DNA from 2 places in the Streptomyces sp. NPDC032721 genome. Region 2 is predicted to be linked to the other one. Evidence: riboswitches for the same ligand, from Rfam matches in the RefSeq annotation. Region 2 holds a riboswitch; the other holds the start of a gene.
The links. A riboswitch is a leader RNA that binds a small molecule or an ion and turns the genes downstream of it on or off. The one in region 2 is predicted to bind thiamine pyrophosphate.
Positions count from the first base shown of each region.

Region 1 (3,399 bases), on a different contig from region 2:
GCCCACTGTCCGCGCGGGACCACTGTTTCGTTGAGTGCCGCGGCCACGCCCGCGCGTGAGCGCGTGAGCGAAGTGACGACGGCGTCGAGGGTCGAACCGGCGGGGAGCTCGCGCCGCTCGCCGTTCACGGACACCGAAACGGACCGGGACCGGGACTGGGACGCGGACGCGGACTCGGCCCCGGACACGGACCGGGACCCGGCGGGCACTGTCGTACGGCTCATGCGACCTTCTCCTTCTCCTTGGGGACGGTGGTGACGGGAGCGGCGGACGGGCCGAACCGCTTCGGGGTGAACGGCCGCACCTCGTCCGGCAGTTCGCCGGTGACCAGTACCTCCGCCATCGCGTCCCCGGTGACCGGGGTCAGCAGCACCCCGTTGCGGTAGTGCCCGGTGGCCAGCAGCAGACCGGGCAGTTCGGTCGTCCCGAGCAGCGGGGCGTTGTCGGGGGAGCCGGGGCGCAGGCCCGCCCGGGTCTCGGTGAGCGGGAGCTCGGTGATGCCGGGGACCAGTTCGTGCGCGTCGCGCAGCAGCTCGTAGACGCCGCCCGCCGTGACGGTGGTGTCCCAGCCGAGCTCCTCGGTGGTGGCGCCGACGACGAGCTCGCCGTTCTCGCGCGGCACCAGATAGACCTGGCTGCCGCGCACCGAGGCCCGCACCGTCCGGCTCAGGAACGGCGCGTACGCGCGCGGCACCGTCAGCCGGAGCACCTGCCCCTTCACCGGGCGCACCGGCGGCAGCACCTCGGCGGGCACCCCCGCGAGCCGCCCGCTGAAGCTCCCGGCGGCCAGCACCACCTGGTCGGCGACGACCTCGGTGCCGTCGGCGAGGAGCGCGCCCGTCGCTCTCTCCCTCGCGACCGAGAGCCGTTCGGCGGCCGTCCGGTACAGGACCACCCCGGCACGCTCGCAGGCCGTCAGAAGGGCCGCTGCCAGCCGTCGCGGGTCGATCTGGTGGTCACCGTCCACCCGCAGCCCGCCGCGCACGCCCGGCGCGAGCATCGGCTCCAGGCGCCGGCAGTCGCGCCCGCTCAGCCACTCCGACTCCAGCCCCGACTGCTGTTGCAGGGCGTGCAGTTCGCGCAGATGGGACCGGTCGTCGGCGTCCAGGGCGACGGCGAGGGTGCCGCACGCGCGGTAGCCGGTGTCCAGTCCGCTGGCCTCCTCCAGCTCCGCGACGAAGTCCGGATAGCGGCGCGCGGAGGCCAGGTTGAGGCCGAGCAGGGTCTGCTCGCCGTAGTGGAGCTCGGTGACGGCGGCGAGCATTCCGGCCGCCACCTGGGCGGCGCCGCCGCCCGGTGCGGGATCGGCGAGTGCGGTGCGCAGCCCGCGCCGCGCGGCCCGCCAGGCCGTCACGAGACCGATGATCCCGCCCCCGACGACCAGGACGTCGTACGGTTTTCGCTCGGGAACGTGCATGGGCGTCCAGCCCCTCCCTTCGCCGGCATGACCCGGATCAGGTTCGTACGGTCGGAGGCCGGTTCAGCCTCCCTCTCAGCCCGGTCCGCCGGGCTCCCGTGAGTGCTTGTACGGTGGCCAGCCTAATCCTTGGCCCCAGCACACCGTGAGGGAGCGCCCCCGTGCCCCGTTCGCTCGACGGACTCGTCCTCGCACCGGTCGCCGACCAGGCCCCGGGGCAGGTCGGCACCCGCACCCGCTTCACCTATCACGAACAGGACGGCCGGATCTGGGCCGAGTACGCGGGCGGCGACGTCGTACGGGGACATCTCGTGGGCACGCGCGCGGGGGACCGGCTCGACTTCCGGTACGTACAGCTGAAGACGGACGGCACGACCTCGTCCGGGCACTGCCTGTCCGTGGTGGAGCTCACGGCGGACGGCCGCGTTCGGCTGGCCGAGAGCTGGGCATGGGAGTCCCAGGAGGGCAGCGGTACCAGCACGGTCGAGGAACTCTCCTGACGGTACGTCAGATACGTAAGGTGGTCGGGTGAGCGAGCAGAAGCGAATCGTCGTCGTGGGTGCGGGCATGGCCGGGGTGCAGACCGCCGTGGCCCTGCGCGAGCAGGGGCACGAGGGCCCCCTCGTGCTGATCGGCGCCGAACCGCACCCGCCGTACGACCGGCCGCCGCTGTCCAAGGCGGTGCTGCTGGGCAAGACCGAGGGGTCCGCCTTCGAGGTCGACTTCGAGGCGCTCGGCGTCGAACTGCGGCTGGGCACCGAGGTCGTCGCGGTGCGCCCCGCCGACCACGAGATCGACACCCTGACCGGGCCCGTCCCGTACGACGTCCTGGTGCTGGCCACCGGCGCGGACCCGGTCACCCTGCCCGGCACCGTCGACGTCCCCGGCGTGCACCTGCTGCGCACCCTGGACGACGCGCAGCGGCTGCGGCCCGTGCTGGACGCGCAGCAGGACGTGGTGGTCGTCGGCGCGGGCTGGATCGGCGCGGAGTTCACCACTGCCGCCCGCGAGGCCGGCTGCCGGGTGACCGTCGTGGAGGCCGCCGACCGGCCGCTCGCCGGGACGATGCCCGCCAAGATCGCCGCCCCGATGGCCGCCTGGTACGCCGAGGGCGGCGCCGAACTCCTCACCCACGCGCGCGTGGCCGAAGTGGTGCCCGGTGCGGTGGTGCTCGCCGACGGCCGCCGCATCCCGGCGGGCGCCGTCGTCGTCGGCATCGGCGCCAGACCCGCCACCGCCTGGCTGGAGGGCTCCGGCATCGAGCTCGGCCCGGACGGCTCCGTCACCGCCGACGCGTACCTGCGCACCGGTGTCCCCGACGTGTACGCGGTCGGCGACTGCGCCTCCTTCCCGTCCGGCCGCTACGGCAGGCGCCTGCTCGTCCACCACTGGGACAACGCGCTCCAGGGGCCCCGTACGGTCGCCGCGAACATCCTCGGCGGCGCACTTCTGGCCTACGACCCGGTGCCGTACTTCTGGTCCGAGCAGTTCGGCCGCTTCGTGCAGTACGCGGGCCACCACGAGGACGCCGCCGAGATGGTGTGGCGAGGCGACCCCTCCAGTCCCTCCTGGTCGGTGTGCTGGCTGCGCGACGGGGCGCTGGTGGCGCTGCTCGCGGTGGGCCGCCCGCGCGACCTGGCCCAGGGCCGCAAGCTGATCGAGGCGGGTGCCGCACTCGATCCGGCGCTGGCCGCCGACCCTTCCGTACCGCTGAAATCGGCCGTACGGAAGCCGTAGGGGCGGCGGGGGCCGTACGGAAGGGGTTCGGAACTCGTATGGAATGCCCCATTCCGGGCGTACCCGGTTACCGACTGTCAGTCCTGGATGGCACGCTTGTCCTGTGACCGAGATTGACGCAAAGATCGATGCCCTCGTCCCCGCCTGGCTCTACCTCCCCGACATCGCGGAGATGCTCGACCTCCAGGTGACGAAGGTGCGGCAGATGGTGAAGGACGGCCAGCTCATCGCCGTACGGCGCGGTG
Region 1 covers NZ_JBVIMX010000006.1:279,463-282,861, forward strand. The annotation lists gene thiS (sulfur carrier protein ThiS) at 1-224, opposite strand, end outside; gene thiO (glycine oxidase ThiO) at 221-1,417, opposite strand; TPP riboswitch at 1,415-1,527, opposite strand; gene ACZ5PB_RS15420 (avidin-fold protein) at 1,579-1,917, shown strand; gene ACZ5PB_RS15425 (NAD(P)/FAD-dependent oxidoreductase) at 1,985-3,154, shown strand; gene ACZ5PB_RS15430 (Rv2175c family DNA-binding protein) at 3,258-3,399, shown strand, end outside.
Region 1: another riboswitch for thiamine pyrophosphate. It lies ahead of thiO (glycine oxidase ThiO); the one in region 2 lies ahead of thiM (hydroxyethylthiazole kinase).

Region 2 (3,399 bases):
GTGTCGTTCCGACATCGCCTAGGACAGGACCGCACATGAAGTACGCGCAGGCCACCGCAGCTCTCGCGGGAACGCTCGTCGCCCTGGGGTCGGCCACGCCGGCGTTCGCCCACCACGGCGGGGACCACGCCATGCCCGGTGCTGCCCAGGTCGCCGAGAAGCAGACGGAGGCCGATGCCGTCACGGCCCAGCAGATGCGGCAGCTCAAGGACCTGGCCACCCCTCAGAAGTTCCTGGCCGACGTCAAGTCGAACGTGGACGGGCTGCAGGCCAAGGAGGAGGCGGCGGCGCGCGGTGTGCACCGGGCCGGCCCCGGCGCAGTACCCGCCCCCGGTGCCCTGCTCGGCGGGCTCACCGCAGGTGGGGGCCCGATCGGGGTTCCGCTCGACTCACTGGGCTGATCTGCTCGGTTCCGGGCGCCCGCGCAGCGGGCGAGGACGAGTGGGGCGAGGTGGAGTCCGGCCTCGTGGAGCTCGTGCTCGAAGGCCATCGGACTGCCGACTGCCTCCGCGGATTGCCGCGGAGGCAGTCGGCAGTTCTTTTTTGTTCGGTTACGGCCCACCGGGCGCTCTTACTCGAACGTCAGGTAAACACCCGGGTTGCCGTAGCGGCGCCGGCGAACCATGTGATCGTCAGGCAGGTCAGTGCCGGATATGCACATGAATTGTGAAGAATGCGCGCTTCGGGGCAGTGGCACAGCAACGTTTCTGCTCAGGGTTCGTTTGACCTGGCGTACGACCGCTGGCCCGTTCCCTGGCGTTTGTGCACGGATGGGGGCCAAAATCCACTTGGTCCCCATCCGTCCCCGGCTCTCTGTGGGAGCACGTTTCGCGGTCTACTTCTCCGGGATCACGGGGAGAGCAGCGGCTCTCTTCCACGCGGCCACTTGTGTGGTGTCCGCCGGCCGCATCTCGCCCTGGAACAGCAGTGCCTGACCACCCGTCACGGTGTCCTGCCATGCCTGTGTCGCGAAGACGTACGTGGTGCCGTCGGTCAGCCGCCGGGCGGGCTCCTCGTCCGGCGCGAAGGTGACCCGCACCGTGCCCCGTACGTCACCGCGCAGGACCGACTCCACCTGGACGCGGTAGATGTCCGTGGTCAGGTCCGCCAGTTCCCGCTGCTCCTCGAACTCCAGCACACGGCCCGTGAAGACGTCGTCGGCGTACGGCGCGGTGCCCGCCGGGCTCATGGCGTCGTAGCCCCGCAGGACATGCCCGGAGCCGACACCTTCCTCCAGCTGTTGGTAGCCCGCCCAGCCGCCCGCGGCAAGTGCCGTGGCCGCCAGGGCGCCTGCGGCCAGAGCCAGCGGTTTCCCGTTGTTCATGAATTCATCCCCACAGTGCGTGATAAGCCCTGATGTCGCTCGCGGTCGGCGAGCTGATCCCCTTGCCCTGGATATGCCCGTAGGCCGCCCACATCAGCGAGGGGTAACTGCCGCTCCCGTAGCTCTTGTGACAGAACCCGAGTGCGTGCCCGAGTTCGTGGGCGGCGACCCGTCTGCGGTGCGCGTCCGCGCCCAGGGATTTCCCGGGGTCGAGGTAAGCCCTGTTCATCCAGAGGTAGTCGGTACCGGTGTTCGGATCCCACTTGCCGTACACGAGCTTCCAGCCCGCACCGGTGTGGTGGGTGTCCTTCCACTCCAGGTCCGCGTAGGTCGTCGCCCCGTCCGGTTTGATCCTCACCTGCTGAAGCGTGCCCGCCGACCAGACCCTCGCCGCTCGCTGCCGCGCGTCGTCGTACTTGGTGCTGTCGTCCCACGTGAGCTCGGTGCCGTCCACCGAGGAGCGCCCGCGGGAATCGGCTTCCCCCTTCTCACACAGATGGGGCCTGGCCTGCGGGGCGGCTAGGGCCGGTACCGGAATGGCCAGCAGCACAACGGCGGCCGAAGCGGCCGCCAGGGCCAATGTGTTCACCCTCATAGTCACCGAACAATAGCGCTCCGTGATATTTCCGTGGCGCGCATGCGCTCCCGCGACGCATCCTCCGGGCCCACGCAGGGAGGTGCACCGGACCGGCCGTCCGGAGGCTTCGCCGTGACCCGCGCACGAACACCCGTTCCCGAAGGGGGTACATTGCGTAGCGACCACCGCGGGAGCTCGGAAGCAGCCGGGCTGAGAGGGCGGACGGGAGTTGACAGCTCCCCTTTTCGCCGACCGCATGAACCTGGCCCGGGTAATGCCGGCGTAGGAAGGGTGTTGACGATGGATGCTGTCTCCGTATCCGCTCCGCACGACACTGCCGTTTCGCGTGCTGCCGTGGCGGGTGTGATCGCGTCACTGCGGACCTCCGCACCGCTGGTGCACTGCCTGACCAACACCGTGGTGTCGCAGTTCACCGCGAACGTACTGCTCGCGGTGGGAGCCGCCCCCGCGATGGTGCACAGCGCGGAGGAGGCCGGGGCGCTGGCCAGGACGGCCGGCGGTGTGCTGGTCAACCTCGGGACGGTGACGGCCGTGACGGCGGAGGCGATGCGCGTCGCGGTGAAGGCGGCGGCCGGGGCCGGGCGGCCGTGGGTGCTCGACCCGGTGGCGGTCGGCCCGCTGCCCTGGCGCACCGCGCTCGCCCGCGAACTGCTGGAGAGCGCTCCCCCGGCGGTAGTTCGCGCCAACCCTTCCGAGATCCTCGCGCTCGAAGGCGGTCCTGGCGGGCGCGGTGTGGACAGCACCGAGGCGCCCGAGGCGGCGCTGGCCGCGGCGACCACGCTGGCCCGGCGGTACGGCTGCACCGTGGCGGTGAGCGGCCCCGAGGACGTCCTCACGGACGGAACACGGGTGGTGCGGCTGGCCAACGGGCATCCGCTGCTGTCCCTGGTGACGGGGACGGGGTGTGCTCTCGGTGCTCTGGTGGCCGCCGGTACGGCTGTCACCGGCGACGCGCTGCTGGCCGCAACCGCCGCGACGGGGCTCCTCACCGTGGCCGCGGAGGTCGCCGCGACGCGCTCCGCGGGGCCCGGGACGTTCGCGGTCGCTCTGCTCGACGCGCTCCACGAGCTCGGCGCGGACCGGCTCGCCGAGGCCGTCAACCTGCGCTGAGCGCGGGCATGTTGCGGGGTTGCGCGGTGGGCGACGGCTTGGACGCCGCCCGCTGAACAGCCCCCTCCCGCCCGGGGGGGCGACCCCAACATCAAGTATGGCCGACCGCCGCTCCTCGCGCTCAAGCCTGTGGACAACTCACCGTCCCCGCAGGTCAGAGCCTCTCTTCCCGCGTACCTCCCGATACGTCTCCCACGCCCTTGCCCGGCCGGGAGACTCCCAAGGACCCACCATGCGACCTCCTCTCGACCTGTCCCTGTACCTCGTCACCGACACCCGGCTCTGCGGCGACCGTGGCGTCGCCGCCACCGTGGCAGCGGCGGTCAAGGGCGGTGTCACCGCCGTCCAGTTGCGTGATCCGGACGCG
Region 2 covers NZ_JBVIMX010000010.1:45,010-48,408, forward strand. The annotation lists gene ACZ5PB_RS21520 (hypothetical protein) at 36-401, shown strand; gene ACZ5PB_RS21525 (hypothetical protein) at 836-1,324, opposite strand; gene ACZ5PB_RS21530 (matrixin family metalloprotease) at 1,329-1,913, opposite strand; TPP riboswitch at 2,079-2,208, shown strand; gene thiM (hydroxyethylthiazole kinase) at 2,202-3,032, shown strand; gene thiE (thiamine phosphate synthase) at 3,265-3,399, shown strand, end outside.